One region of the Rhizobium sp. YTUHZ045 genome, then DNA from elsewhere that is predicted to be linked to it. Evidence: predicted binding sites of a transcription regulator. Region 1 holds the regulator's gene; each other region holds the start of a gene.

The links. Region 1 encodes PhoB, which activates phosphate uptake and scavenging genes when phosphate is short. Its sites were predicted from a motif close to TGTCATNNANCTGTCAT; they were not measured.
Region 2: the regulator PhoB is predicted to act here: its motif matches at 4,199-4,215, upstream of NMA58_RS19270 (DUF2794 domain-containing protein).
Region 3: the regulator PhoB is predicted to act here: its motif matches at 5,166-5,182, upstream of NMA58_RS28200 (acid phosphatase).
Region 4: the regulator PhoB is predicted to act here: its motif matches at 5,058-5,074, upstream of phnF (phosphonate metabolism transcriptional regulator PhnF).

What each region holds. Positions count from the first base shown of each region.
Region 1 is NZ_CP101432.1:163,064-170,696, reverse strand. Features, by position in the region: gene NMA58_RS00860 (hypothetical protein) at 1-91, opposite strand, end outside; gene NMA58_RS00855 (Hsp33 family molecular chaperone) at 203-1,195, opposite strand; gene argF (ornithine carbamoyltransferase) at 1,289-2,203, opposite strand; gene NMA58_RS00845 (aspartate aminotransferase family protein) at 2,241-3,440, opposite strand; gene NMA58_RS00840 (GcrA family cell cycle regulator) at 3,865-4,398, shown strand; gene phoB (phosphate regulon transcriptional regulator PhoB) at 4,644-5,327, opposite strand; gene phoU (phosphate signaling complex protein PhoU) at 5,453-6,166, opposite strand; gene pstB (phosphate ABC transporter ATP-binding protein PstB) at 6,211-7,026, opposite strand; gene pstA (phosphate ABC transporter permease PstA) at 7,042-7,633, opposite strand, start outside.
Region 2 is NZ_CP101432.1:3,909,767-3,917,399, forward strand. Features, by position in the region: gene NMA58_RS19255 (ABC transporter permease) at 1-2,200, shown strand, start outside; gene NMA58_RS19260 (Bax inhibitor-1/YccA family protein) at 2,375-3,103, shown strand; gene NMA58_RS19265 (GNAT family N-acetyltransferase) at 3,211-3,768, shown strand; gene NMA58_RS19270 (DUF2794 domain-containing protein) at 3,775-4,176, opposite strand; gene NMA58_RS19275 (DUF1223 domain-containing protein) at 4,475-5,215, opposite strand; gene acnA (aconitate hydratase AcnA) at 5,561-7,633, opposite strand, start outside.
Region 3 is NZ_CP101434.1:230,761-238,393, forward strand. Features, by position in the region: gene NMA58_RS28180 (polysaccharide pyruvyl transferase family protein) at 1-1,055, shown strand, start outside; gene NMA58_RS28185 (lipopolysaccharide biosynthesis protein) at 1,075-2,589, shown strand; gene NMA58_RS28190 (acyltransferase family protein) at 2,679-3,791, shown strand; gene NMA58_RS28195 (cytochrome-c peroxidase) at 3,824-5,113, opposite strand; gene NMA58_RS28200 (acid phosphatase) at 5,309-6,853, shown strand; gene NMA58_RS28205 (IclR family transcriptional regulator) at 6,957-7,633, opposite strand, start outside.
Region 4 is NZ_CP101432.1:4,323,111-4,330,743, forward strand. Features, by position in the region: gene NMA58_RS21110 (DapH/DapD/GlmU-related protein) at 1-420, opposite strand, end outside; gene phnL (phosphonate C-P lyase system protein PhnL) at 417-1,124, opposite strand; gene phnK (phosphonate C-P lyase system protein PhnK) at 1,149-1,925, opposite strand; gene NMA58_RS21125 (alpha-D-ribose 1-methylphosphonate 5-phosphate C-P-lyase PhnJ) at 1,922-2,797, opposite strand; gene NMA58_RS21130 (carbon-phosphorus lyase complex subunit PhnI) at 2,794-3,900, opposite strand; gene phnH (phosphonate C-P lyase system protein PhnH) at 3,905-4,513, opposite strand; gene phnG (phosphonate C-P lyase system protein PhnG) at 4,513-4,989, opposite strand; gene phnF (phosphonate metabolism transcriptional regulator PhnF) at 5,098-5,835, shown strand; gene NMA58_RS21150 (2,3-bisphosphoglycerate-dependent phosphoglycerate mutase) at 5,891-6,526, opposite strand; gene dapB (4-hydroxy-tetrahydrodipicolinate reductase) at 6,548-7,372, opposite strand; gene NMA58_RS21160 (ABC transporter ATP-binding protein) at 7,388-7,633, opposite strand, start outside.

The DNA.
Region 1 (7,633 bases):
CAACCTCTTTCCATTTGATTGTTTCGTCATCAGCCAGGACAATCCGTGGCATCGCAGCAATGAATGCGAATACAAAATACAAAAGCCGCATTGACGTCCCGCCCCCAGAACCAGTTGGGATAATAGGTGCACAGTGACTACTAAAAGTCGAGTCACTGTGCCGCTGCAATGCGCATCTTTTTCGCGCCAAGCGCGACTAATGTTATTCCGCCGGCTGAAGCTCGGCTGCTTCGAAGCGGTAGGTGGTCGAGCAGAATTCACAGGTGACGGATATCTCGCCGTTTTCCTGGCTGGCCTCGATCTCCTCGGCGGTGAACCCCTTCAGCACGTTGCCTATTTTTTCCCGCGAGCAGCTGCAGCGGTCGAAGACGGCGCGGGGCTCGAAGACGCGCACGCCGCGCTCGTGGAACAGGCGGAACAAGAGACGTTCGGTGCCGACCTGCGGATCGGTCAGCTCGTCGGCATCGATGGTCTCGACCAGCGAGCGCGCTTCGGTCCAGGCGTCATCCTCGCCATGCGGACGGTCGCCGTTATCGCCGTCGCCGCCGTGGAGATCAGGCTGGCGCATGCGCTCCGGTGCCTCCGGCAGGAACTGGGCGACGAGGCCGCCTGCCCGCCAACGATGGCGTGGCTTGCCGGCATCGTCACGATCGAAGAGTTCCGCCGCAGCCAGGCGCACCCGCGTCGGGATCTGCTCCGACTGGCGGAAATAGACCCCGGCGATCTCCTCGAGCGAAGTGCCGTCGAGGGCGACAATGCCCTGGTAAGGCTGCGCGAACTTGCCCTGGTCGATGGTGAAGGCGAGCACGCCCTTGCCGAGCAGCTGCTCCGGCTCGGTCTCGCCTGAGGCAATCGCCTGGTCGAGCAGCGCCCGGTCGAAACGGGCATAGGCACGCACGTTCTCCGGCGTCGAGAAATCGGCGACGAGCAGATCGACCGGGCCGTCGCCCTTGGTCTGCACGGTGAACTTGCCGTCGAACTTCAGCGAGGTGCCGAGCAGCACCGTCAGCACGACGACTTCGGCGAGCAGCCGGGCGACGGGCGCGGGATAATGATGGCGCTCGAGGATCGCATCGAGCATGGGGCCGAGCTGGACGGCGCGGCCGCGCACATCCAGACCCTCCACCTGAAAGGGGACGACATGATCATCGCCGGCGAAATCGAACTGGCCGAGGGCGGCTGCAGCTTCTGCCATGGCTTTACTCCTGGTTTCTGGAGCGGCGGCCAAAGTGTCCGGCGCTCGCGCAGTCGGGCCGCAAGCTTATGACTCGCAACATCCGATTATGGTTCAGATCGCGCCCAGGCACCAAGCAAGAATCGACTTCTGCGCATGAAGACGGTTTTCCGCTTCATCGAAGACCACGGATTGCGGGCCGTCGATCACCTCGTCCGTCACTTCCTCACCGCGATGCGCCGGCAGGCAATGCATGAACAATGCATCCTTGCCGGCCTTGGCCATCAAGGCCGCATTGACCTGATAAGGCTGGAAGACGTTGTGACCCCGGGCCCGATGTTCCTGATTCATGGAGACCCAGGTATCGGTCACCACGCAATCGGCACCTTCGACCGCACGGTCGGCATCATGGCAGAGCATGACTTCGGCGCCCTCATTGCGGGCCCAGTTCAGATAGTGATCCTTGGGCTCGGAACCAAGAGGCACGGCCATGTTCATGCGGTAGCCGAAGCGCGCAGCCCCTTCCACCAGCGAATGCAGCACATTGTTGCCGTCGCCGGTCCATGCGATCGTCTTGCCCTTGATCGGGCCGCGATGCTCCTCGAAGGTCATGATATCGGCCATGATCTGGCAGGGGTGGGTGTCGTCCGTCAGCGCATTGATCACAGGCACGGTCGCGTGCTCGGCGAGCTCCAAAAGCCTGGAATGCTCGGTGGTGCGGATCATGATCGCATCGACATAACGCGACAGCACCTTGGCGGTGTCGCCGATCGTCTCGGCGCGGCCGAGCTGCATTTCAGTACCGGAGAGAAACAGCGTTTCGCCGCCGAGCTGGCGCATGCCGACGTCGAAGGAGACGCGGGTGCGGGTCGACGGCTTCTCGAAGATCATCGCCAGCATCTTGCCGGCGAGCGGCTTGTCGCCCTTGCCGGATTTGAAGGCCTGCTTGCGGGCGAGCGCGTCGTTCATGATAGTTCTGAGGTCGGCCGAGGTGACGGCCGAAAGATCGAGGAAATGTTTAGGAGCCATGTTCTTACCTGTCGTGCGCCCGAAGGCGGCGATCCCTTCAAGCCGTCTTCTTGATCTTGGCGGCGCGGATGCTCTCGGCGGCGCGCTCGAGGCGCACGAGCCCCTCGCGGGCTTCTTCGGCAGTGACCACCAGCGGCGGAAGAAGGCGGATGACGTTGTCGCCGGCCGGCACGCCGAGCAGATGCGCGGCGCGGATCGCCTGCAGCAACTCGGCCGAGGGAACCGCAGCCTTGACGCCGAGCAGAAGCCCCTCGCCTCGGATATCCTCGATCACATCGGGATACCGATCCTTGAGCGAGGCCAGCCCCTGGCGGAAGACGAGCGCGACGTCGCGCACATGCTCAAGGAAGCCATCGGCGAGGATGACGTCGAGCACGGCACTGCCGACCGCCATGGCCAGCGGATTGCCGCCATAGGTCGAACCATGCGTGCCGGCCTTCATGCCGGAGGCAGCCTCGGCCGTGGCAAGGCAGGCGCCGAGCGGGAAACCGCCGCCGATGCCCTTGGCAACGGCCATGATATCGGGCGTGATGCCGGACCATTCATGGGCGAAGAGCTTGCCGGTGCGGCCGACGCCGGTCTGGACCTCGTCGAGGATCAGCAGCAGGCCGTTTTCGTCGCAGATCCGGCGAAGCGCCTTCATGAATTCGCCGGTGGCGGGGCGCACGCCGCCCTCGCCTTGCACCGGCTCGATCAGGATTGCGGCCGTCGCATCGGTAATGGCGGCGCGGACGGCCTCGATGTCGCCGAACGGCACCTGATCGAAACCCGGAGCCTTGGGGCCGAAACCTTCGAGATATTTCTCCTGACCGCCGGCGGCAATCGTCGCGAGCGTGCGCCCATGGAAGGCGCCCTCGAAGGTGATGATATGGAACCGCTCGGGATGGCCCTTGGAAAACTGGTAGCGGCGCGCGGTCTTGATGGCGCATTCGAGCGCCTCGGCGCCCGAATTGGTGAAGAACACCTTATCGGCGAAGGTAGCGTCCGTCAGGCGCTTGGCGAGGCGCTCCTGGCCGGGGATTTCATAGATGTTGGAGAGGTGCCAGACCTTGTCGGCCTGCTCCTTCAACGCCGCGACCACATGCGGGTTGCCATGGCCGACGGAGGTGACGGCGACACCGGCGCCGAAATCGAGATAACGCTCGCCGCTCTCGGTGATCAGCCATACGCCCTCGCCTCGCTCGAACCGCAGCGGGGCGCGAGAATAGGTGTCATAAAGCGGCGCGGCTTCAGCCATGGCGCGGGTCTCCCGTTCAATGTTCTCTTGCACGGACTCCGGCTAACAGAACCAGGTCCAAAAAATCAAAAATGCCGCCTTTCGGCGGCGAGCGGTACTATTTCCTTTTCGCGCTGCAATGTCAACAAAACTGCCGCCTTAGCCTATGCAGCAAGCTTGTGCAGCGGCACTTTCGGCCTTCAACAGGCATTATTGCAGAAATGCCACGCAGAGGCAGCAAGTTGGGGAAAACTTGAAATTCGATTCATCCGGATTCCCGCGACTCTTGTCACGGAGTCAGCCTCACACTAGGTTAAAGTTCAATTACTAGACTGCATGCGGCGGAACTAGTCACCAAAATTGATCAAGCGTTTCTTGTTTCGGAGGCTTCCGGGACAACGGTGAGGGATTCTGCCATCACCAACGCAAAAGGTGGAGACAGGGCATGAACTGGACAGACGAGCGGGTCGAGAAACTCAAGAAGCTTTGGGCCGAAGGACTGAGCGCCAGCCAGATTGCTGCGCAGCTTGGCGGCGTCAGCCGAAACGCCGTTATCGGCAAGGTGCACAGGCTCAGCCTTCCCGGCCGCGCCAAAGCCGGCGGCACGGCCACCGCGGCGCGCACGCCGAAGCGCCAGACGTCCGCGCCGCGCGCGCCGAATTACGCCTCCCGGATCACCACCCGCACCGTGACCCGTCAACAGGGCGCAACGATGCTGAAGGAAGAGATCGAGGTCGATGCCGTCGACGAAATGGAATATGTGCCGGCCGGCAATGTGGTCGTGCCGATTTCTCGCCGCCTCGGCCTGACGGAGCTCACCGAACGCACCTGCAAATGGCCGGTCGGCGACCCGCTCAAGGAAGATTTCCATTTCTGCGGCTGCGAGTCCCCCGACAATTCTCCCTATTGCAGCTATCATCAGAAGCTTGCCTATCAGCCGATCAACGAAAGGCGCCGGGCCGCGGCACGGGTCAGCTGAGAAGGCGACATCGCCGGACATAAAAAACGGGCCGAGCGGCCCGTTTTTTATGATTGGAGTGGAAGCGCTGGGGTTGCCCCTCATCCGGCTGCCGCCACCTTCTCCCCGCACGCGGGGCGAAGGGACATGCCGCAACCTCTCCGTTCCCCGCCGACCTTTCGCAGGGCACGTCCCCTCTCCCCGTCAGAACGGGGAGAGGGCTAGGGTGAGGGGCAAATCTTTGACTTTAGCAGCAGTAGAAACCCTCAGGCTTCCATCGAATAACCCGCGCCACGGACGGTGCGGATGACGTCCTGCATGTTGGAGAAGTTCAGCGCCTTGCGCAGGCGGCCGACATGGACGTCGACGGTGCGCTCGTCGACATAGATGTCGTGGCCCCAGACGCCGTCGAGCAGCTGCGAGCGGGAAAAGACCCGGCCCGGCGACGACATCAGGAATTCCAGCAGGCGAAACTCGGTCGGGCCGAGGCGGACTTCGCGGCTCTTGCGGTGGACGCGATGGGTTTCGCGGTCGAGCTCGATATCGCCGCATTTCAGCACCGAGGACAGCACCTCGGGACGGGCACGGCGCAGCATCGCCTTGACGCGAGCGACGAGCTCGGGGGTCGAGAAGGGCTTGACGACATAATCGTCGGCGCCGGTGGACAGTCCGCGCACACGCTCGCTCTCCTCGCCGCGCGCCGTCAGCATGATGATCGGCAGTCGCTCGGTTTCCGGCCGCATGCGCAGGCGCCGGCAGAGTTCGATGCCGGAGACGCCGGGCAGCATCCAGTCGAGGATGAGCAGGTCGGGCGTGCGCTCCTGAAGCCTGATTTCGGCCTCGTCGCCGCGCAGGATGGTATCGACCTCGAAGCCTTCGGCTTCGAGATTATAGCGAAGGAGCACGCTGAGGGCTTCCTCGTCTTCAACAACTGCGACTCTCGGGATCATGCGTGTCCGTCTCCTCGCGCACAAGCCTTAAACCGGGGTTCTAAGCAGGCGTCCTGCGCAAATTCAGAAATTGGCTGCGACCTCTTTGCGCGCCCCGAACGGGCGCGCACGCAATCTTGGAAGGATTATTCCGTCGCGGCGCCAACGGTGTTGGCGCTGTCATCCTTCGGACGATCGCCTTCCGGCTGGGCGCCTGTCGCCATGTAGTAGATCGTCTCGGCGATGTTGGTGGCATGGTCGCCGATGCGCTCGATGTTCTTGGCGCAGAAGAGCAGATGCGTGCAGCTCGTGATGTTGCGCGGATCTTCCATCATGTAGGTCAAGAGCTCGCGGAACAGCGAGGTGTACATGGCGTCGATCTCGTTGTCGCGTTCGCGGATGGCGGTCGCCTTGTCGGCAGCGCGTGTCGTATAGACGTCGAGCACTTCCTTGAGCTGGACAAGCGCCAGCTCGGAGAGATGCTCGAGACCGCGGGCGAGCTTGCGGGGAACGCCGGTGCTCTGCACGGCGATGACGCGCTTGGCGGTGTTCTTGCCGAGGTCGCCGACGCGTTCGAGATCGGCGGCGATGCGGATCGAACCCATGATTTCGCGCAGGTCCGCGGCCATCGGCTGCCGGCGGGCGATGGTGACGATCGCCTTGTCGCCGATTTCGCGCTCGGTGTGATCGAGGATCACGTCGTCTGAGATGACCTTCTGCGCCAGCGCGGTATCGCCGTTGACCAGCGCCCGGACGGATTCGGCGACCATCTGTTCGGCCAGGCCGCCCATTTCGGAAATCCGCCTGGACAGGAACTTCAGATCATCATCATAGGCAGAATAAATATGTGTCGATGCCATGGGGCTTTGTCCTCGAATAAGGGGAAGGCTTCGGATGGCCGTGATCAGCCGAAGCGACCCATGATGTAGTCCTGGGTACGGGGATCGTCCGGATTGGTGAACATCTTGTCGGTGTCGTTCTCCTCGACAAGATTGCCGAGGTGGAACATGGCGGTGCGCTGCGAGACGCGCGCGGCCTGCTGCATGGAGTGGGTGACGATGACGATCGTATAGTTTTCGCGCAGTTCGTGGATCAGCTCCTCGACCTTGGCGGTGGCGATCGGGTCAAGGGCCGAGCAGGGCTCGTCCATCAGGATGACTTCCGGGCTGACGGCAACGGCGCGGGCAATGCACAGGCGCTGCTGCTGACCGCCGGAGAGGCCCGTGCCGGATTCGTGCACGCGGTCCTTGACCTCGTTCCAGAGCCCGGCGCGCTGCAGGCTGCTCTCGACGATCTGGTCGAGATCGGCCTTCGACTTGGCGAGACCGTGGATGCGGGGGCCGTAGGAGACGTTTTCATAGATCGACTTCGGGAACGGGTTCGGCTTCTGGAAAACCATGCCGACGCGGGCGCGAAGTTCGACGACGTCGATATCCGGATCATAGATATCGTCGCTGTCGAGCGTAATCTTGCCGGTGACGCGGCACCCCTCGATCGTGTCGTTCATGCGGTTCAGGCTTCGCAGGAAGGTCGACTTGCCGCAGCCCGAGGGGCCGATCAGGGCGGTTACGGTGTTTTCGCGGATGTTCAGGTTCACGTCGAAAAGCGCGCGCTTCTCGCCGTAGTATACGGAGACATCCTGTCCGATCATTTTATACGGGACGTTGCTCATCTTCTGATCCAGCGCCTTTTCAACTGCAGCTTCCGTCAGCATGTTCATGATGTTTGACTCCGTTTACCAGCGGCGCTCGAAGCGACGACGCAAGAGGATGGCGCCCATGTTCATGACGACCAGGAACAGGAGCAGGACGATGATGGCACCCGAAGTACGCTCCACGAAGGCACGTTCGGCCTCGTTCGCCCACATATAGACCTGCACGGGCAAGGCCGTCGAGGGCTCGAGCGGTGTCGCGGGCGCATTGGCGACGAAGGCGACCATGCCGATCAAGAGCAGCGGCGCGGTTTCGCCGAGCGCGTGCGCCAGGCCGATGATCGTGCCGGTGAGGATGCCGGGCATGGCAAGCGGCAGGACGTGGTGGAACACCATCTGCATCTTCGAGGCGCCGAGGCCGAGAGCTGCAGCGCGGATCGAAGGCGGCACGGCACGCAGGGCCGCGCGGGTAGCGATGATGATCGTCGGCAGGGTCATCAGCGTCAGCACCAGGCCGCCCACCAGAGAAGCCGAGCGCGGCAGGCCGATGAAGTTGATGAAGACGGAAAGGCCGAGCAGACCGTAGACGATCGACGGGACGGCTGCGAGGTTGTTGATGTTGACCTCGATCAGGTCCGTCAGCCTGTTCTTCGGCGCAAACTCCTCGAGATAGATC
Region 2 (7,633 bases), 760 kb from region 1:
CGATGACGCCTATCCGCTCTACGGCAGGTTCGTCGCCGAACCGGACTATCCGCTTGCAGCCCTGCTTTCCGGCCAAGGCGGCACCTATGGCGCGGTCGCCGCCCCGCTGCTTCTCGATCGGCTCGGCCTTGCGATCGGCGACGAATTGCTGCTCGGCAATGTCAAGCTCAGCATTACCGGTACAGTGAAGACCGAGCCGGACGCGCTGTCGGAAGGCTTCGGCTTTGCGCCGCGTCTGCTTGTCAGCCGACAGGCGCTCGAAGCCTCGGGGCTGATCCAGACCGGAAGTCTGGTTGAACACGCCTATAAGATCCGATTGGAAGACAAGCGCGCCATGTCGGGCATCCAGGCGCGTGCCTCCAAGGAGTTTCCCTCTGCCGGCTGGGCGATCCGCACCAGCGACCGCGCAGCACCCTCGCTCACTGAAAACATCACCCGTTTCTCGCAATTTCTGACGCTGGTCGGCCTCACAGCCCTGATCGTCGGTGGTGTTGGCGTCGCCAACGCCGTGCGTGCTTTCCTCGATTCCAAGCGCACCACCATCGCCACCTTCAAATGCCTCGGCGCTCAGGCCGCCGTCGTCGTTCTGATCTATCTCTTTCAGATCGCCATCATCGCCCTTGGCGGCATTATGGCCGGCCTCGTCATCGGCGCCCTGTCGCCGATCTTTGCAGCACAGTTCCTGGCGCAATTCCTGCCGGTCTCGACCGAGCCGACCCTCTATCCCAGTGCCCTGCTGCTTGCGACGCTCTTCGGCATCCTGACCACGCTCGCCTTCGCCATTCTGCCGCTCGGCCATGCCCGCGAAGTACCGGCCACCGCGCTCTTCCGCGAGCAGGGTTTTGAGGCCCTCCGTCTACCGTCCTGGCCCTATATCCTGCTTGCCGCCCTCTTCATGGCTGCCCTTGCCGGCCTTGCCATCCTCACCGCCTATGACCGTTTCATCGGCGTCGTCTTCGTCGGCGCAATCGTCTTCGCCTTCGTCGTCCTGCGCCTCGTCGCCGCCTTGATCGCCTGGCTCGCGCGCCGCAGCCCGCGCGTTCATTCGCCGGCGCTGAGGCTCGCAATCGGCAACATCCACCGCCCCGGCGCGCTGACGCCATCGGTCGTGCTCTCGCTCGGCCTCGGCCTGGCATTGCTGGTGACCCTGACCCTGATCGACGGCAACCTGCGCCAGCAGCTGACCGGCCGAATGAACGAGGGTGCACCCAACTTCTTCTTCGTCGATATCCAGAGTGCCGAGGTCGACGCCTTCCGAAATCTTGTCCAGACGCAGGCGCCGAAGGGCAAGTTGATGGAGGTGCCGATGCTGCGCGGCCGGATCGTCGCCTTCAACGGCGAGGACGTCACCAAGATGAATGTGCCGGCCGCCGGCCGCTGGGTGCTGAACGGCGATCGAGGCATCACCTACGCCGACACGCTGCCGGAAAATGCCGCCCTCACCGAAGGCATCTGGTGGGACAAGGATTATAGCGGCGAGCCGCTCGTCTCCTTCTCCTCGGAAGAGGCGCATGAACTCGGGCTCAAGATCGGAGACACGGTGACCGTGAACGTGCTGGGGCGCAATATCACGGCAAAGATTGCCAATCTGCGCCGCGTCCAATGGGAATCACTGTCGATCAATTTCGTCATGGTCTTCTCACCGAACACCTTCCGCGGCGCCCCGCATGCCTGGCTGGCGACCCTGACCGATCCCTCCTCGACGCCGGCCGAAGATGCGGCGATCCTGAAATCCGTCACCAATACCTATCCGACGATCACCAGCGTGCGAGTCAAGGACGCGATCGACATCGTCAACCAGCTCGTCAGGCAGCTTGCGACAGCGATCCGTGCCGCCGCATCGGTGGCGCTCATCGCCTCGATCCTTGTCCTGGCCGGTGCGCTCGCCGCCGGCAACAGGGCGCGCACCCACGATGCGGTGGTGCTGAAGACGCTCGGCGCCACGCGCGCCATGCTGATTCGTGCCTTCAGCTACGAATATCTGATCCTCGGACTGGCGACTGCGATCTTCGCACTCTTTGCCGGCGCCGTCGCCGCCTGGTTCATCGTCGCCCGCATCATGCGACTGCCGTCTGCCTTCCTGCCTGACGTGGCGGGCCTGACGCTGGTGACGGCACTCGTTCTGACAGTCGGCATCGGTCTCATCGGCACCTGGCGCATCCTCGGGCAGAAGGCGGCGCCCGTGCTGCGCGAGCTTTGAAGCTGTCCCAAAAGCCTTCACCTTACGGCGATTTAACCGGCCGCGCCGTTGCAGGCCCCTTGTTTGCAAAGGGCGAAAGCCTCATATTGTCTGCAGGCATGCTGGAGCTCCGCAGCGGCGCCCGGGTCGAGAACCCCGACACCGTATCTCCTTCGGAGCTTGTAAGAGGAAACTATGGCTGATCTTCGTAACTATCAAAGCCGCGTCCAGACCGGCGAGATGATTGATCAAGGCCTGCGCGCATATATGCTCAAGGTCTACAACCTGATGGCGCTGGGCCTGGCGATCACCGGCGTGGCCGCATATCTCGGATTCAACTTCGCGGTCCAGGACGGCCAGCTCACCCAGTTTGGCGCGCTTCTGTTCCAGTCGCCGTTGCGCTGGGTCGTCATCCTTGCCCCCCTTGCGGTCGTCTTCTTCCTGAGCTTCCGCATTCATCAGATGAGCGTCTCCGCCGCCCAGACCACCTTCTGGATCTACGCCGCCCTGGTAGGGCTGTCGCTCTCGTCGATCTTCCTGGTCTATACCGGCCAGAGCGTTGTTCAGACCTTCTTCGTCACCGCCGCCTCCTTCGGCGCACTGTCGCTTTACGGCTATACCGCGAAGCGTGACCTGTCGGCGATGGGTTCGTTCCTGATCATGGGTCTCTTCGGCCTGATCATCGCCTCGCTCGTCAACATCTTCCTGGCTTCATCCGCGCTGCAGTTCGCGATCTCGGTGATCGGCGTGCTGATCTTCGCAGGCCTCACTGCCTACGACACGCAGCGGATCAAGGAACTCTACTATGAAGCCGATGACGTCGCTGTCGCCGGTCGCAAGGCGATCATGGGTGCACTGACGCTTTACCTCGACTTCTTGAACCTCTTCATGTTCCTGCTGCAGTTCATGGGCAACCGCAGATAACAGGCGCAATGAGATCGAAAAGGCGGCTTCGGCCGCCTTTTTTGTTGCGCCGGTTTCGCAGGGATGATTTTAGAGGAGCCTGCTCTTCCGATGGACCTGCCGCCCCGATGTCCTTCCTTCTGCGCAACGCCGCCCAAGCCGACATCCCCGCCATCACGGAGATCTATCGTGACTCGGTCCTGAATGGCGTTGCAAGCTACGAGATTGCGCCGCCCTCCGAGGCCGAAATGGCCCAGCGTTTTTCCGCGATAGTCAGTCAGCAATATCCCTACATCGCCGCGGCCGATGCGGACGGGAAACTCCTGGGCTACGCTTATGCGTCGGCCTTCCGCACCCGCCCCGCCTATCGCTGGATGGTGGAGGATTCGATCTACCTGGCCCCCGAAGCCCGCGGCCGTGGCATCGGCAAGGCACTGATGATCGAGCTGATCGACCGCTGCACCGCGCTTGGTTTTCGTCAGATGGTAGCCGTCATCGGTGGCGCGAGCCCGGCCTCGATCGCGCTTCATCTGAAGGCAGGTTTTGTGGAGGTCGGCCTGATGAAGGGCACCGGCTACAAGCACGGCCACTGGCTGGACACGATGCTCATGCAGCGCAGCCTCGGCGAGGGCATGACAACCGATCCGAATCCCTCCACCTACCCCGGTACGCTGTTTGCGGGCTGATAAGAGTTATTTATCCACGAGTTTCAAGGTTTTGTCGAATACCTTGAGGACCTGGTTCAACTCGTGTCCGCGCTTCAGGATCATGCCGTTGATATTGATCACGGAATAGGCACCTTGCTTGGCGGCAAGCTTCGGGTTCTTTTCAATCCGGAAGAGCGGCATCTCGCCGGAGCGCTTGAAGACGGAAAAGACCGCTCTGTCCTTCAGATGGTCGATGGCGTAATCGCGCCATTCCCCCTCGCCCACCATGCGGCCGTAGATCCAGAGGATCGCATCCAGCTCGCGCCGGTGGAAAGTCACCGGAAGCGGGTCCTTGCTTTGTTTGTATTCCCTGAGATCGACGATGACCGAGGAACTATTGTCGACGGAGCGGCTTTCGCCGTGTCGCAAATCCGGCTGATCTGTCATCAGGTCTCCAAGGCCTCCGCTTGTGACAGGAGAGTGACAGTTTGCCCGAGCCGCCGCAAATTGCAAGAGCGGCGCTCCTCACATTCGCCGCACGTCCAGTCACGTTCGCTGGGGACCAAGCAATGCTTTCTCCCCAGTGCCGCATTTCAGTCAAAACAGCGCCTCATTTGCGGGAGATTTATGCATCCCGGTTTGGCGCCAGCGCGCCAAAGGGCCCGGCGGAGCGTATCGACCTTAACCCCAGCCCCGAATACGCTCGGCCGGGCCGCCCGCATTTCACCCGTACTCGGGTGAAATATCAGATGCTTTTTCCCGCCATCACCACGGTCGCGCCGAGGATCGCCGCCGGATCGCCGTCGGCCGTGGCCGACTGTAGCAGGATTGCGCAGCCCTCGAGCTGCGGCCGCTGCAAGACGCTCGCCGGTAGCGTCAGACTGGTCGCCTTGCCATCCCACATGCCGACAGTTTCGACGTTGGTGACGCTGTGCAGATAGGAGATCTTCTTTCCGCTGTTTTCGCCTTTTTCGACTTCGATTGTCTTCTCCTTGTCGAAATACACCATGACGACATTGGCCTTGCCCTGTCCGGCACCGATCTTGATCTCCAGCTCGTCGCCGCGCATCGCCGCGCTGATGGGAACGGTCAGCCCATTGCCTTCGCTGCTGTAGGTGTCGATCTTGCTGTTGATGCCGGTGAGATCGGCGCCGGCCAAATGGCCGCGCCCGTTGACGATGGCTTGCGGCGTATAGACGTTGCTGCGACCCATCGTCCTGGCATAGCCGTACTGCCGCTCGGTATTTTCCTTCGAGCTCAGCGTATCGGCCCAGCCGAGATAATTCCAGTAGTCGATGTGATAGGCGAGCGCGATGACATCGCCTTGGTTCACCAGCTTGCGGAAGGCGGCATCAGCGGGAGGACAGGAGGAGCAGCCCTGTGACGTGAAAAGCTCGACGACGCCTCTCGGCTTGCCGTTTTCGGCATGCAGCGAGCCTGCAAAAGCAACGCCGGCGATCAGCGAAATCAAGAAACGGGGGGACATTCACCTGCACCTCTTTTTCAGCGCCGGCGGCGTTTAGGAACCGAAGGCTCTGAGACATGAACGTACGAATAATCCTTCCGGGTCCAAACGAAAAGTCACGAACGGGTGAGACGTAGCTCGCCCGGAAAGCGCTGAAAACAAATCATCGTGAGCCCCATCGAATACTGTCGCCGCAAAGAGGAGCCGCCGGAAATTGCTCTCCGGCGGCCATTATCATAGCAATCTCCTAGATCCGGATGATTTCAGGCCGATTCGGCCTAAAATCTTAATCCGGATCTACATCAAAGAAGCAGAGCATGATGTTTTCCGAAAACCGCTCACACTTTTCGGCATCATGCTCGACAATCAGGCAGCGAGATCACGCAGAACCGTCTGCAGGATGCCGCCATTGTTGAGGTAGATCACCTCGTCGAGCGTATCGACGCGCGACAGCAGCGGAACTTCCTTCACCGTGCCGTCGCCATAGGTGATCTTGGCGATCTTCCTCTCGCGCGGCTTGATCTTGTCCAGCCCCTCGATGGTGACGAGCTCGTCGCCCTTGAGGCCGAGGCTCTGCCAGGTCGTGCCCTCTTCGAAGACGAAGGGGATGACGCCCATGCCGACCAGGTTCGAGCGATGGATGCGCTCGAAGCTCTGGGCGATCACGGCCTTGACGCCGAGCAGGTTGGTGCCCTTGGCAGCCCAGTCGCGCGAGGAGCCGTTGCCGTATTCGACGCCGGCGAAGATGACGAGCGGCACGCCTTCGGCCTTGTACTGCATGGCGGCGTCGTAGATCGATGTCTCTTCCTTCGACGGGTAGTGGATCGTGTAGCCGCCTTCCTTGCCGTTCGGGCCGAGCATGTGATTGCGGATGCGGATATTGGCGAAGGTGCCGCGCATCATCACTTCATGGTTGCCGCGCCGCGTGCCGTATTGGTTGAAGTCGGCAACGGCAACGTCATGGCCGATGAGGTATGCGCCGGCCGGCGATGCCGCCTTGATCGAACCGGCCGGAGAGATGTGGTCGGTGGTGATCTTGTCACCGAACAGGCCGAGGACGCGGGCGCCCTTGATGTCGGAGACGCCGGTGCCCTTCTTGCCCATGCCGACGAAATAGGGCGGGTTCTGGACATAGGTGGAGTTGTCGTCCCAGGCATAGGTCTGGCCCGGCGGGACCTGGACGGCCTGCCAGTTGGCATCACCCTTGAAGACGTCGGCATACTTGGTTTCGTAGAGTTCGCGGGTGACGTATTTCTGGATGAACTCCTGCACCTCGTGCGAGGTCGGCCAGATATCCTTGAGGTAGACCGGCTTGCCGTTCTGGTCTTCGCCGATTGGCTCCTTGGTCAGGTCCTTCTGGACCGTGCCGGCAAGAGCGTAGGCGACGACAAGCGGCGGCGAAGCGAGATAGTTCGCCTGGACGTCGGGCGAGATGCGGCCTTCGAAGTTGCGGTTGCCGGAGAGCACGCCGGAAACAATCAGACCCTTGTCATTGATCGTCTTGGAGATCGGCGCCGGCAGCGGGCCGGAGTTGCCGATGCAGGTGGTGCAGCCGAAGCCGACGAGGTTGAAGCCGAGCTTGTCGAGGTCGGCCTGCAAGCCCGACTTGGCGAGATATTCGCCGACGACCTGCGATCCGGGCGCGAGCGACGTCTTGACCCACGGCTTGGTCTTCAGGCCCTTGGCAACGGCATTGCGGGCGAGAAGGCCGGCAGCGATCAGCACCGACGGGTTGGAGGTGTTGGTGCAGGAGGTGATGGCGGCAATCGCCACGTCACCATGGCCGAGATCGAAATCGGTGCCTTCGACTGCATAGCGGTTGTTGAGCTGCCCGGGCTTCTTGTAGTCGGCTTCCATCGACGTCGCGAAACCGGAAGCGATGTTTTCAAGCGCGATGCGGCCTTCCGGACGCTTGGGGCCTGCCATCGACGGCACGACGTCGCCGAGGTCGAGCTCCAGCGTATCGGTGAAGACGAGGTCGGAACCGTCGCCTTCGCGCCACATGCCCTGGGCCTTCGAATAGGCTTCGACAAGCGCGATGCGATCATGCGTGCGGCCGGACATGGTGAGATAGTTGATGGTTTCGCCGTCAACCGGGAAGAAGCCGCAGGTCGCGCCGTATTCCGGACCCATGTTGCCGATCGTCGCACGGTCGGCGAGCGGCATGTTGTCCATGCCGGGGCCGAAGAATTCGACGAACTTGGAAACGACACCCTTCTTGCGCAGCATCTGCACGACGGTCAGAACGAGGTCGGTCGCGGTGACACCTTCCTTGAGCTTGCCGGTCAGCTTGAAGCCGATAACTTCGGGCAGAAGCATCGAAACCGGCTGGCCGAGCATGGCGGCTTCAGCCTCGATACCGCCCACGCCCCAGCCGAGAACGCCGAGACCGTTGATCATCGTCGTGTGGCTGTCGGTGCCGACGCAGGTATCCGGATA
Region 3 (7,633 bases), on a different replicon from region 1:
GACAAAAAGAAAAGTTGATTGAAATAGTAAGGAAGTTCGTAAATACGGGACAGCCTTACATCATAATTGACTTTCCTTTGAATAAAGATCCGGGGCATCATGCAAGTTGGCTTGGGTTGTCGCAGGTATTGAAGGAAGTAACGGGCAGGATGCCGGCGCTTGTTTGCGGTGCATCCCAAAATATAGACGAGATAAAGGAAACGCCGGCCGATGCTCCAATTTTCATTTGCGGGTGGAGTGATTTTGGCAATTTGCGGGCGGGCAGGGATGATATTCGCTGCCGCTTGATGTGGAAATATCCGGATCGGACGATCATCCAGATGCCGCAGAGGGTCCACTTCGCCAACGAGTCGCTCAAGGAATACGCCAAACGCACGATTGGCAGGCATCGCAACTTCTTCTGCCTGACGCGCGATGACCAGAGCTTCGAACTGGCAAGAGCGAACTTCGATTGTGAGGTCGAGGCCGGCCCGGACACGGCATTCGGTATCGAGACGCTGAAGCCCTTCGACGCCGATCCTCTGAGGGTGTTGTATGTCATGCAGCCTCTTGGCGAGGACTGCGTCGATATAGCCAAAGCGCGAGCGATTGTTGACGGACCTCTGACCAATTGGATCAATGGCCCCGACAGTTTGTCGCGCCTGCGCATGTCGAGCATCGTCAGCTCGGCGCTGCGGCATGGATTGAGCCGCACGGCGATGCTGGCTCAGCACCGCGAGGATGTCGCCCGTCGATATGTCGATTATGGCGTGCGGATCCTGTCCGGCGCAGAGCGGATCATTACCAACCATTTACACGGCCATATTCTCTGTCTGTTGCTCAATAAGCCGCATGTCGCGGTCGCGAGAGACGGCAGCAATCTTCACGCTTTCATCGATAGCCGGACCGGCGACAGCCCTCTGGTGGAGACAGCAACGAATGCCGGCGAGATTTTCGCAGCAATGTCTCGCCTCCCCTATGAGATCGGCGGCACCTGGTACAAGTCGAGCCGGCCCATGACTGTCGGTCCCAGTATTCCCGCCCCCGATCTGGTCCCTCAACCTTCCATAGTCTGATTATCGGTAGGAGCTCAGTTTGTCGGTTTTGCAAGACGACGATATTCTCTTCAGCCATGTCAGTGAGAACCGGTCCGCCGCAGCCGTAACGGGTGCCTTCTGGTCGGCGCTCAGCACCCTTATTCCGACGGTCCTGACCTTCGCTGTTTTTGTGGTCACGTCTCGTATTCTCCAGCCTCAGGACTTCGGTCTTGTCGCGCTGTCCTTCAGCATCGTCTCCTTTGCAGCGAGTTTCGGGCCGACTGCCTTTGGCGAAGCGATCATCCAGAGAGCCGAGATCAGGCGCAGCCACCTCGACACGATATTCCTGCTTTCGCTCGGCTTTTCGTTCCTGGTCTACGGCGGCTTATGCCTGGCCGCTTCGTCGATCGCGGCCTATGTCGGGCATAAGGAAGTCACCTATCTCATTTACATCATGGGATCGAAGGTATTCTTCGACTTCACGGCCGTCGTTCCGAATGCGATCGTGAACAGGAAAATGTCATTCCATCTGGTGGCCGTCCGCACAGTCATCGCGACCGTCACGTCTGCTTGCCTTTGCCTTGTTCTGGTTCTCGCCGGTTTCGGCTTGTGGGGGCTTGCCATTGCCCAGATCGCCGCCACAGCGGCATCGTGCGGCGCTGCTTTCTGGGGTGCGGGTTGGATTCCCGGCCTGAAGATAAAGAAAGCGAGCCTCAATGATCTGCTTCACTACGGTTTCTTTGCATCCGGCACCCGTTTTTTACAGACGATGAGCCTGGACAACTTGCTCATCGGCGTGCTCCTGAGCCCGTCGGCGCTCGGCATCTATAACTTTTCCAAGCGCTTGTTTGACATGATCAACAACGTCATCGCCGGCGGCCTGACGTCGGTGACGCACGTGCTGCTGTCATCGCTGCGGGCCGATCCGAAGAAAGTCCGGGAAGCATTCCTGATGGCGACGTTTGGCTGTGCTCTGGTTTCCTACCCCGTCTTCATCGGGCTTGCGGCGGTTGCCGATGATGCAATCACGACGATTTTCGGTGCGCACTGGATCGAGGCAGTTTGGCCGGTTCGATTCTACTGCGTTATTGGCTTGATGGCTGGGATCGGCTACGTGCAGGCATCCCTGATAAAAAGCCAGGGAGAGATGGATTGGTGGTTTTACTACCAGCTGGTTCGAAACGTTCTCACGCTTCTGACCATCGCAGTTCTTTACCCCTACGGCGTGACGACAATCGTGTTTGCGATCATGATCGAAGTTCTGCTGTTCTGGCCGATCACCAGCTGGAAGGTGTCGCAGCATATAGAGCTGAGTGTGCCGGCATATTTGGCGCAGTTCCTGCGGCCGACCACGGCCAGTGCAGCGATGGTGGCTGTCGTTTTGCTGCTGCATGAACTGTTGCTTCATTGGTCGCCCTACGCACGTCTGGCTATAGAAGCCCTTGCAGGCGGCATCGCTTACTGCAGCCTGATATTCTTGCTGTGCAGGGCGCGCCTGAATGTCCTGATCGGCAGCATCAAGCAGGCTCGGCAGCGCAAGGGCAACAGGGGCGCAGTGGCCACCCCTGTGTGATTTCCTGGCTCCAGCGCGGCGGATTGTTTCGCCGCCCGTCTCTCAACCCAAACGGCCTTCGGCCGCAAGCGCATGGGATAATCGACAAGATGACCGATCTCGACCGCGATTATCCGTTACATCAGCTTCACCGGGCAGATGTTTCGACAAGTGGCCGCAGCCGCTACTATACGCTCGATGCCATGCGCGGCTTTGCCGCCATTTGTGTTGTCGCCACGCACTTCCAGGAGAGATACGCGCCATCGGCTTATCTGGCGGTCGACTTTTTCTTCGTTCTCAGCGGCTTCATTATCGCCGACATTTACGGACGAAGGCTGTCGCGCGGCCTGCCATTTCAGTCATTCATGAAGGCCCGCATCAAACGCCTGTATCCGCTTTATCTGATCGGGATCTTGGTTGGCCTCGTGCAGATCATTCTGTTGACGAGCTGGGGACTGCGAGCCCAAAGCGCGGTCGATCTGCTGGTGTCGAGCGCAACCAACACCTTCGTTTTGCCGAGCCCGATGTATTTCCTTCAAGCGCATCCGATGCAAGGGATGTTTCCGATCAACGGCCCGGCCTGGTCGATGTTCTGGGAGTTGCTGGTCAATATCGTCTTCGCACTGTGGCTCTTCCGGCTCTCCGTCCGCGCCCTCTGCGCCGTTGCGCTCGTCTCGGCGGCATTCTTGGTTTTTGTCAGTCTGAAGTACGGCATGTTGAATATCGGCTGGGAGTGGCCTTCCGCAGTGGGTGGACTGCCGAGGGTGATGTTCTCATTTACCGCAGGTGTCGTTATCAGCCGTCTCTTCAACGACGCACCGGCCTGGAGGAGGGGCTGGGTCGCAATAGCTCCGTGCCTGCTTTTGCTGATCTGCATTGCAGCTCCGGTTCCGCTCGTACTGCGGCCCTACTATGATCTGATCTTCGCGATCACCCTGGCGCCGCTCATCGTAACACTCGGCCTGTTGCTGGAGATGCCCGCCCAGGCAGAGGGCCTGGCAACCTGGATCGGATTCATCTCCTATCCCGTCTACATCCTGCACCGAGGTATAATCGGCGTCTTCAAGCCATTTGCTGCCTCGATGGGTCTGAACGGCCCCCTCGCGTTTCTGGTGCTTCTCGGTGCGGTGGTCTGCTTCGCCTATGCGACCGCACGTCTCCTAGACAAGGCCACGGCCATACGGGTGCGTCAAACCGTACAGCTCGATGACATGCAGCCCTGACTGGGCTTCGCACGGCCCATCCAGCGATTGTTTCAATCCCCGCTCGGCTCTGGCAGCAGATCCGCATCCGTCAGCGTCCCGAGGAAGGCGACGATGTCGTCGATTTCGGGATCGGTCAGCGCCGGCGCGTCGCCGGGCTTCCGGCCGAAGGGCGGGTCCTGGTTGAGATTGTCCGAATAGGCCTGCGGCAGGTCGTCATAGCGGCGGATCGTGCCGTCGGCATTTTGCGCATACCAGCGGCCGGGGTCGCTGTCGCGGGTGGCATAGAAGGAGACCACGTCGCGCAGCGTGTGGAAATAGCCGTTGTGGAAGAAGCTCTTCTTCAGCGCGACATTGCGCAGCGTCGGCGTGCGGAAGAGGCCGCAATAGTCCTTGTGGCTGGCGAGATCGGTCCGCTGAGGGCCGCAGAGGCCGAGGTCATGATAGGTCGGATCGCCATTGGCCGGGATCGCCATGTTGCGCGGCGCGCCGAGCGCGAGGAAGCCGAAATCGGAAAAGAGCGGCGGCTCGCCGTCATTGGCGGGTTCGCTGAGGTGACAGCTCGAACAATTGCCCTTGGCCGGGTCCTCGAACAGCTGCCGGCCGTGCAGTTCCTGCGCAGTCAGCGTCGCCTTGCCGGCGAGAAAGGCGTCGTAGCGGCTGGAATAGGGGTAGAAATCCGGGCCGCTCTGCTCGAAGGTGGCGAGCGCCTCGGCGGCGGCGTCGAATGTGTCTTGCGGATTGTCGAATACGGTCTCGCCGAAGACCGCTTTGACGTCGGCGGCATAGGACGCCTTGCGCAGTTTGGCGGCGACGTCGGCCGCATCCGTGTTGCCCATCTCGAAGGGTGAGAGCAGCGGGATCTTCGCCTGGTCGGCGCCATGATCGACCCGGCCGTCCCAGGTCAGGCCGCCGGTCGGGCCGTTGTCGACGCTCTCGTCGCCCTCGTCCTCGGACTCGTAATAATGCTCGGTGAAGGCGGGCACCGCCTGCAGGTAGCGCAGCGTCGGGACGGCGCGCAGGCCCGGCCGGTCCATATTGGCGCCGCCCATCTCGACCGGCGCTGCCGAGGCCGGGCCGAAGGCGTGGGCTGGATCATGGCAGGAGGCGCAGGCCTGCAGCCCCGAGGCCGAGAGCGAGGGATCGAAAAACATCTTGCGGCCGAGCGCGGTCAGCCATTCGGCCCGGGCGAAGGCCTCGGCGCGCGACATTGGGCCGGGATGGATGCCGGCAGCCGCCGCCGCGCTGCTTTGCCGCAGCGGCATAATGGCGAGAGAGAGCATTGCAGCGCCGATTCCGGCCGCCAGGCCGGGCCGCGCAAGCCAGGACATCGTTTTAGCCATGCTAGGGATTCCAGTGGCTTAGAGGTAAGGTCCAGCATAATCGAGCCTCGGTGCAACAAATTGATGACGGCTCGTGTCCGGTCGCCGCGCTGTAACCTTGCTGTCACAAAGTTGATAGACGGCGGGAATAGCGTCAGCTCGCCCCCGAGCGGCCTCCGCTCCCTCTAGCCAACGCCCCAGCCATGAGGTACCTCCGTGAAAAGCCTGAAACGCCTCGCCTCGCTTTGCCTCGCCGGATCGGCCATCGTGCCGCTCACTATCGCGGCATCCGCCCATGCCGCGCCCGCCGGTTACGACAAGATCGGCAATATTGTCGTCATCTATGCCGAAAACCGCAGCTTCGATAATCTCTATGGCGGCTTTCCCGGCGCCAACGGCCTTGCCAATGTCGGCGCCGGTCAGGACCGCCAGCTCGACCGCGACGGCAAGCCGCTCGCCGAACTGCCGCCGGCCTGGGGCGGCCTGACCGCCAAAGGCGTGACGCCTGCGATCACCGAGGCGCAGTCAGCCCATCTTGCCAATGCCAGCTTTGCGATCGACGATCCCAAGGGGTTTGCACAGGCGCCGACGATCGTCACCCGCGATCTCTGGCACCGCTTCTATCAGGAGCAGATGCAGATCGACGGCGGCAAGAACGACAAGTTCGTCGCCTGGGCCGATTCGGGCAGCCTGGTAATGGGTCACTACGACGGCTCGATCCTGCCGATGTGGCAGGTCGCGAAAAAGTACGTGCTTGCCGACAATTTCTTCCAGGGCGCTTTCGGCGGCTCCTTCCTCAACCATTTCGCGCTGGTCTGCGCCTGCGCGCCCTTTTATCCCGATGCCGACAAGAGCCCGGCAAAGCCTGTCATCGCCAAGGTCGATGCCGACGGCACCTCGCTTGTTGTCGCCGACAACGCGCCGCAATCGGCGCTGCAGGGGGCGCCGAAATTCGTCTCCGACGGCACGCTGACCCCAGACTTCTACGCCGTCAACACCATGCAGCCGCCCTATCAGCCGAGCGCCAATCCGCCGGCCAAGGACGGCGATCCGGCCTATGCCGATCCCAATGCGGCGACGACTTTGCCGCCGCAGCATGAGACCACCATCGGCGATCTCCTGTCGCAGAAGGGCGTCAGCTGGGCCTGGTATGGCGGCGCCTGGCAGGCGGCGCTCGACGGCAAAAACGCCACACCGGTGCCGAACTTCCAGTTCCACCACCAGCCCTTCAATTATTTCGCCAATTTCGCCCCCGGCACGCCTGATCGCGCCGAACATCTGAAGGATGGCGGTCTTGCCGGCGAGGCCTTCCTCAAGGATGTCGACGCTGGCAAGCTGCCGGCGGTTTCCTTCTACAAGCCGCAGGGCAATCTCAACGAACATGGTGGTTATGCCGATGTATCAAGCGGCGACCAGCATCTTGCCGATGTCGTCGCCCATCTCGAGAAGAGCCCGCAATGGGGCCATATGCTCGTCATCGTCACCTATGACGAGAATGGCGGCTTCTGGGATCACGTCGCGCCGCCGAAGGCCGACCGCTGGGGTCCGGGCAACCGCGTCCCGGCCGTGATCATTTCGCCCTTCGCCAAGGCCGGCACGGTCGATCATACCCAGTACGACACGACCTCGATAATCCGGCTGATCACGACGCGTTACGACCTGCCGGTGCTGCCCGGCATCGCCGCCCGCGACAAGGCGCTCAGCGACAATGGCGAGCCGCCGATGGGCGATCTCACAGCCGCGCTCGATCTGACGCATTGATTGATCGCGACCGGCCCCGGTTTCCATCGGAGCCGGTCCATCTCTTTCTTTTTCGCATTCCGGACGCAAAACCGCTGCGCACTTTTGCTGGAACTGCTTATCGTCACCGGCGCAGCAGCGGTCGCAACGCCGCCTGCGTTTCCTTCAGAAGCGGCAGATAGCGCTCCTTCATCTCGGCGGCCGGGACAAGGGCGGCCGGCGCGCCGATATTGATCGCCGCGACAGTTTCGCCGCGATCGTTTTCAACAGGCACGGCGATTGAGCAGAGGCCGATCTCCAGCTCCTGGTCGATGATGGCGTAGCCTTGGGCGCGCACCCGGCGGAATTCGGCGATGAGCTCGTGCGGGTCGGTGCGGGTCTTGGCCGTGTTCTGCTTCAGCTCGCTGCGGGCAAGGATGGCGTGCGCCTCGTTTTCGGAAAGGGCGGCGAGCAGCACCCGGCCCATCGAGGCGCAATAGGCCGGCAGGCGGCTGCCGGGGGTCAGATTGATCGACATGACCCGGCGCTGCGCGGCGCGGGCGATATAGACGATCTCGGTGCCGTCGAGCACCGAGGCCGAGGCGCTCTGGCCGGACTTTTCCGAGAGAAGATCGAGATGCGGCTGCAGGAGCGCCGGCAGCGGCGTTGCGGCGAGATAGGCATGGCCGAGCCGCAGGATCTTCGGCGTCAGCGTGAAGAACTTGCCGTCATAATCGGCATAGCCGAGATCGGCGAGCGTCAGTAGCGAACGCCGCACCGTGGCGCGGTCGAGCCCGGTCAGCTTCGCGGCTTCGGCGATCG
Region 4 (7,633 bases), 350 kb from region 1:
GACGGCGCCGGCACCGATGACGGCGCCGTTGCCGACTTTGACGCCGGGCAAGATGGTCGCACCATGGCCGATCCAAACGTCGTGGCCGATCGTCACCCGGTTTGCGCGCCGCCAGGCGAAGAAGTCCGTCTCCATGTCGGCGTCGGGCCAGTAGTCGGCGGCGCGATAGGTGAAATGATGCAGGGTCGCGCGCCAGGTCGGATGGTTGGTGGCGTTGATGCGCACGGCGGCGGCGATATTGACGAACTTGCCGATCGTCGCGCACCAGACGGCCCCGTCCTGCATGATGTAGGAATAGTCGCCGAAGGTGGCTTCGCTAATGCGGCAGCGTTCTGAGACCTCGGTGTAGCGCCCGAAGATAGAGTCGCTGACATCAGCCGTTTCGTGGATATAGGGCTCGGTACCCAACTGGCGGCTCATGCGGCGATCTTCCGAGGAGAGAACTGCTGGACGTCGAGGATGCGGTCGGCGACGGCCTCGCGCACTTCCTCGTCGTGGAAGATGCCGAGAAGGGCGACGCCCGCCTTCTTCTTCTCCGCGATCATGCCGACGACAACGGCGCGGTTTTTCGCATCGAGCGAGGCTGTGGGTTCATCGAGGAGCAGGATCGTATGCTCGGTGATGAAGCCTCGGGCGATGTTGACGCGCTGCTGCTCGCCACCGGAGAAGGTGGCGGGCGGCAGCTGCCACAGCGCTTCCGGCAAGTTGAGCCTGGCGAGCAGGGCGCCTGCCTTTTCCCGTGCAACGACGACATCTTCGCCGCGCGCCACGAGCGGCTCGGCCACCACGTCGATTGTCGCCACGCGCGGCACAGTGCGCAGGAATTGGCTGACATAGCCGAGCGTATTGCGGCGAACGGTGAGCACGGTGCGTGGATCGGCGGAGGCGAGATCGACGATCCGCCCGTGGTGGCGAATGAGTATCTGACCGGTGTCGACGGCATAATTGCCGTAGATCATCTTGAGCAGCGAGCTCTTGCCGATGCCCGAGGGGCCGCCGAGCACGACGCATTCACCCGCAGATACCGAGAAGGCGACATCCGAGACGACAGGCAGCCTGATGCCGTCGCGCAGGTGCATGGTGAAGCTCTTCGAGACTTCGGAGACGACGAGGGGCGTTGGCATGATTTGGGTTTCCTGGTTTCTAACTCAGACCTGCAGGATCGAGGAGACGAGCAACTGCGTGTAAGGCTCTCTGGGATCGTCGAGCACGCGGTCGGTAAGACCCTGTTCGATGACGTAGCCGTCCTTCATCACCATCATGCGGTGCGAGAGCAGGCGAGCGACGGCGAGATCGTGGGTGACGACGATGGCCGAGAGGCCGAGATCGTTGACGAGGCCGCGCACGAGATCGAGCAGGCGCGCCTGCACCGATACGTCGAGGCCGCCTGTGGGTTCATCCATGAAGACCAGGCGCGGACCGGTGACGAGATTGCGGGCGATCTGCAGCCGCTGGCGCATGCCGCCGGAAAAGGCGCGCGGCTGGTCGTCGATGCGGTCAGCGTCGATCTCGACGCGTTCGAGCCAGTCGATGGCGGTAGAGCGGATCTTGCCGTAGTGCCGGTCGCCGATCGCCATCAGCCGTTCACCGACATTGGCACCCGCCGATACGGTCATGCGCAATCCATCGGCCGGGTTCTGGTGCACGAAACCCCAGTCCGTGCGCATCAGGAATCGGCGCTCCGCCTCGTTCATGCGGTAGAGGTCGCGGTAGTTGCCATCGCGCATGTGGTATTCGACGCTGCCGGTCGTCGGCATCAACCGGGTGGAGATGCAGTTGAGCAGCGTCGTCTTGCCGGAGCCGGATTCGCCGACGATGGCCAGCACTTCGCCGGGCCAGAGCTCGAAGGAGACGTTCCGGCAGCCGATGCGTTTGCCGTAGAACTTCGAGAGGTCGTTGACCTTGAGAAGCGGTATATCGGTCATTCGGCAGCCTCCCGGGCCAGCATTTCGCCGGCATGCCCCTGGGCGCGGCGGTCTTCGCAATGGTCGGTATCGGAGCAGACGAACATGCGCCCGCCCTTGTCGTCGAGAATGACCTCGTCGAGGTAGACGTCCTCTGCGCCGCAGAGCGCGCAGGGCCTGTCGAAGCGCTGGATCTCGAAGGGATGGTCTTCGAAATCCAGACTGACGACATCGGTATAGGGCGGCACGGCATAGATGCGTTTCTCGCGGCCGGCGCCGAAAAGCTGCAGCGCTTCCGACCTGTGCATCTTCGGATTATCGAATTTCGGCGTCGGCGAGGGATCCATCACGTAGCGGCCATGCACCTTGACCGGATAGGCATAGGTCGTGGCGATGCGGCCGTTGCGGGCAATATCCTCATAGAGCTTCACATGCATGAGTCCGTATTCCTCGAGCGCATGCATCTTGCGCGTCTCGGTCTCGCGCGGCTCAAGGAAGCGCAGCGGTTCGGGGATCGGCACCTGATAGACGAGCACCTGGCCGGGCCCGAGTTTTTCCTCCGGGATGCGGTGGCGTGTCTGGATGATCGTCGCCTCGCTGGTGTGCGTCGTCACCGCGACATTTGCGACCTTTTGGAAGAAGGCGCGGATGGAGACAGCGTTGGTCGTGTCGTCGGCGCCCTGGTCTATGACCTTCAGCACGTCATCAGGGCCGATGATCGAGGCCGTTACCTGCACGCCGCCGGTGCCCCAGCCATAGGGCATCGGCATTTCTCTACTGGCAAACGGCACCTGGTAGCCGGGAATGGCGATTGCCTTCAGGATGGCGCGGCGGATCATCCGCTTGGTCTGTTCATCGAGATAGGCGAAGTTGTAGCTGGCGAGATCGCTCATTCGGCGGCTTCCTTCATCTCTTCGCCGCTGTTGCGGGCGGCTTCGAATTCGTGACGCATGCGGCGGACGAGATCGAGTTCGGCCTGGAAATCCACATAATGCGGCAGCTTCAGGTGCTCGACGAAACCCGTTGCCTGAACGTTGTCGGAGTGGGAAATGACGAATTCCTCGTCCTGTGCCGGCGCGGTGATATCCTCGCCGAGCTCTTCTGCCCGCAGCGCCCGATCGACCAGCGACATTGCCATCGCCTTGCGTTCGCTCTGGCCGAAGACCAGGCCGTAGCCGCGGGTGAATTGCGGGGGTGCCTTCGCCGAGCCCTTAAACTGGTTGACCATCTGGCACTCGGTGATCAGGATCGTGCCGAGCGAGACCGCGAAACCGAGCTCAGGCACGTCGAATTCCACCTCGACTTCGCCGATGCGGATCTCCCCGGTGAAAGGATGGTTGCGGCCGTAGCCGCGCTGGGTTGAATAACCGAGCGCCAGCAGGAAGCCCTCGTCGCCGCGGGCAAGCGCCTGCAGGCGCAGGTCCCGGGTCATCGGGAATTCCATCGGCTCGCGGGTCAGGTCGCCGATCTCGTGATCCTCGGGCATGTCGCCGTCCGCCTCGATCAAGCCTTCCTCGCCGAGGATTTCGGAGACGCGCATGACGCGGCCGGTCTCGGCCGGACGCTGGGCCGGCGCCTCGACCGCTTCGTCCTCAAGCAGGGAGGGATCGAGCAGCCGGTGGGTATAGTCGAAGGTGGGGCCGAGCAGCTGGCCGCCCGGCAGATCCTTGTAGGTCGCCGAGATACGGCGTTCGATCGCCATGCCAGCCGTGTCGAGCGGTCTGGAATAACCGAAGCGCGGCAGCGTCGTGCGGTAAGCGCGCAGCAGGAAGATCGCCTCGATCATGTCGCCGCGCGATTGACGGACGGCCAGCGCTGCGAGAGTCCGGTCGAAAAGCGAGGCCTCGGCCATGACGCGGTCGACGGCGAGGGCGAGTTGTTCGACGATCTGGTCGATGCCGATCGCTGGCAGCGACCGGTCACCGCGGCGACGGTCGGCGAGCAGACGGTGGGCATTGGCAATGGCGGCCTCGCCACCCTTGACGGCAACATACATGAGCTCAGATCTCCGTTGCTGTGATCTTGGTGGTGCGCGGCAGGCAGACGAAGCGCTTGCCCGATGTCAGCACGATGTCGATGCCGCGCGGAAAAAGCGCGCGGTTCTCGGCCCAGAGCCTGAGGAAGGTCTCCGGTAGGCCGACAGGCGCGATCTCCACGACGCTCTGGATCCCCGGACCCATCAGCACCAGCCTGCGTCCGCCGTCGAGTTCGGGAAGTTCGATGACAACAGTCGTCGAGCGGTCGGGATATTCCTGCGTGCCTGACGCAAACAGGCCGAAGGAGCAAAGCGCAGTGCCCGCCTCGATGAAGGCAAAGCGCGCATCCGCCTTTTCGGCGGTCAGCGGGGCGCCGGTGTGGAAGCCGAGCCAGTCCGGCACAGCGGATTTCGCTAGTCCCGAGGTAAGCCAGACTGATGTGTCATGGTCGCAAAGAGTGAGCGCGATCGTGCCGGCGGCAATACCGAGCGGCGCCGGCGGGTCGATCTCGGGCTCAACGGTCTGGATGGTGCCGGGGCGGGCCATGCCGTCCATCAGCATCTTGAAGACGCTCTGCGCATGGAAAACCGGATCGGTAAAGCCACCGGTAAAGACTTCTGTCGTCAGACCCATCAGTTGTCCCCCCGCACCATGGTGAAGAAGTCGACGCGGGTTGCCGCCGTCTCATCCGCCTTGCGACGTTCGGTGGTGGCGATCCTTTCCGCGATCGGCAAAAGCAGCGCCTGTTCGACGAAATCCCTGGTCGCCTCCTCCTGCCAGAGCGCGTCGAAGATCGCCGCAAGACGGGCCTTCTCCCGGTCGGTGCCGAGCGCCTGCGCATGACCGATGGAGCCGGACTCGAGCCGCACCGTTGAGCGTGTCATCGTCACCTCGCCGAGATTAAAGGGAGCTCCGCCGCCGCCGATGCGGCCGCGCACCATCACCAGTCCCGTCTCCGGTCCGCGCACCGGATAAGCCACGGGCTTTTGCGGCAACGCGTCCCAGGCCGCCTGGAGTTCGCTCCGTCCCGCATGCGCCAGCAGATCGGCGGCGCGTTTGCGCTCCAAGACCGTCTGTGACGCGGCGTTTGTCTTGTCCGCTGATATCATCGCTGCTTCCTCAAATGTCTATTGATATAGACAACCATACAAGCTATACCTAGCCTTAAATCGGTGTCGTGACAAGCGTGTGACATCGTGAGGCAAAGCAGAGGCGGAATGGCAGGACTGAAGCAGGTGCAGAGGCAGACGGGTGTGGCGCTGTGGCGTCAGATCGCCGATCGGATTCGCGAGGCGATCGGCAACGGCGCCTATGACGAAACCGGAATGGTGCCGCCGGAAACGGTGCTGGCGCTGCAATTCGGCGTCAACCGCCATACGGTTCGCAGTGCGCTGGCTGCGCTGGCGCAGGAGGGAATCGTGCGTGCTGTGCAAGGCCGCGGCACGCTGATCGAGCGCAAGGAGCGGCTGAATTTCCCGATCACCCGGCGCACGCGTTTCACCGCCGGCATCGGCGATCAGGCGCGCGAGATGCGCGGCCTTCTGCTCGATGAGACGCGGGAGGAGGCGAGCGCCGACGTTGCCCGTTGGCTGGGCCTGAAACAGGGTGAGCAAGTAATCCGGCTGGAAACATTGCGCCATGCCGACAGGCGGCCGGTTTCAAAGGCGACGAGCTGGTTTCCCGCCGAACGTTTCGCCGGGATCGGTGAGGCCTACCGCAAGCACGAATCGATCACCAAGGCTTTCGCCGAGCTCGGCCTCGGGGACTACGTCCGGGCGACGACCGAGATAACAGCCGCCCATGCTGCGACAGCCGACCTTGCAGATCTGGAACTCACTCCCGGCGCGATCCTGCTGATTGCCAAGGCAATGAACACCGATCTCGACGGCGTACCGGTGCAATATTCGATAAGCCGTTTCGCCGCCGACCGGGTACAGTTCACGATCGAGAACTGAGGCCAGGAATTGAGACAAGGTGCGCCGACCCGTTCGGTGGCACGCCTCACAGAATTCAGTGTGCGCCGGACATATCGCCCAGCACTTCCTTGGAGGCGACGGTGGAATCCGCGTTCAGCTTGTAGACCATGGGAACGCCGGTCGCGAGGTTGAGGGCGAGCACGCCTTCTTTGGTCAGCTTGTCGAGCACCATGACCAGCGAACGCAGCGAATTGCCGTGGGCAGCGACCAGCACCTTTTCGCCGCGGAGCACGCGCGGCAGGATCTCGGTGAGGTAGTAGGGCCAGACGCGGGCGCCGGTATCGCGCAGGCTTTCACCGCCGGGCGGCGGCACGTCGTAGGAGCGGCGCCAGATATGCACCTGTTCCTCGCCCCATTTGGCGCGCGCGTCATCCTTGTTGAGACCGGAGAGATCGCCGTAGTCGCGCTCGTTCAGCGCCTGGTCGCGGATGGTCTCGAGATCAGGCTGGCCGACCTTGTCGAGGATGAGCTTCAGCGTGTGCTGCGCGCGCACCAGCGCCGAGGTATAGGCGACGTCGAATTTGATCCCGTATTCGGCAAGCGCAGCGCCGCCGGCTTTGGCTTCCTGAATGCCGAGTTCCGTCAGATCCGGGTCCTTCCAGCCGGTGAAGAGATTCTTCAGGTTCCAGTCGCTCTGGCCGTGGCGAACGAGGACGAGGGTACCGCTCATGAATATGCCTCCGTAGTATCCTTATTGGGAAGAAAGCCCGAGCACGTCGAGCATGGAATAGAGACCCGGCTTCTTGTCGCGCGCCCAGAGCGCGGCTTTGATGGCGCCGCGCGCGAAGATAGAACGGTCGGCCGCGCTGTGCGACAGGGTGACGATTTCGCCTTCTCCGGCGAAAAGCACGGAATGCTCGCCTATGACCGAGCCGCCCCGCAGCGTCGCAAAACCGATCGTGCCCGCCTCGCGGGCGCCGGTATGGCCGTCGCGAACCCTGACCGATTTCGACGCAAGATCGATATTGCGGCCCTTGGCCGCGGCTTCACCGAAGAGAAGGGCGGTGCCGGATGGCGCGTCCACCTTGTGCTTGTGGTGCATTTCCAGGATTTCGATGTCCCAATCTGCGGGATCGAGCGCCCGCGCGGCCTGCTCTGCCAGCACGCTGAGCAGATTGACCCCGAGGCTCATATTGCCCGACTTGACGATGCGGGCATGGCGGGCCGCGGCGGCGATCTTCGCGTTGTCCTCGCTCGAGCAGCCCGTTGTACCGACAACATGAACGATGCGGGCCTGAGCGGCGAGACCGGAAAACTCCACCGTGGCGGCAGGCGCGGTGAAGTCGACTACGCCTTCGGCATGCAGGAAGGCCTGGAGCGGGTCGTCGCCGATGATGACGCCGGTCGGCCCGAGTCCGGCAATCTCACCGGCATCCTTGCCGACGAATGGGGAGCCGGCGCGCTCGATCGCGGCATGCAGCGTCACGCCTTCGATCGAATGAATGAGCCGGATCAGCGTCTGCCCCATGCGTCCAGCTGCGCCGACCACCACCAGTTTCATCGCAGCATCGCTCATGTCAGTCTCGCCATGTTAGTATGAATCCGAGGCCGAGGGCCTCTGCAGGTTGTTGAGGCGAGCGTAAAGACCGTCGCTGACCTTCGCAAGCGTCTCATGATTGCCCTCCTCGACGACCCGGCCCTGCTGCATGACGACGATCTTGTCGGCGCGCACCACGGTCGAAAGTCGATGGGCAATGACAACGACGGTGCGTCCGGTCATCGCCTCGTCGAGCGCCTTCTGCACGGCGGCCTCGGATTCGGTGTCGAGGGCGGAGGT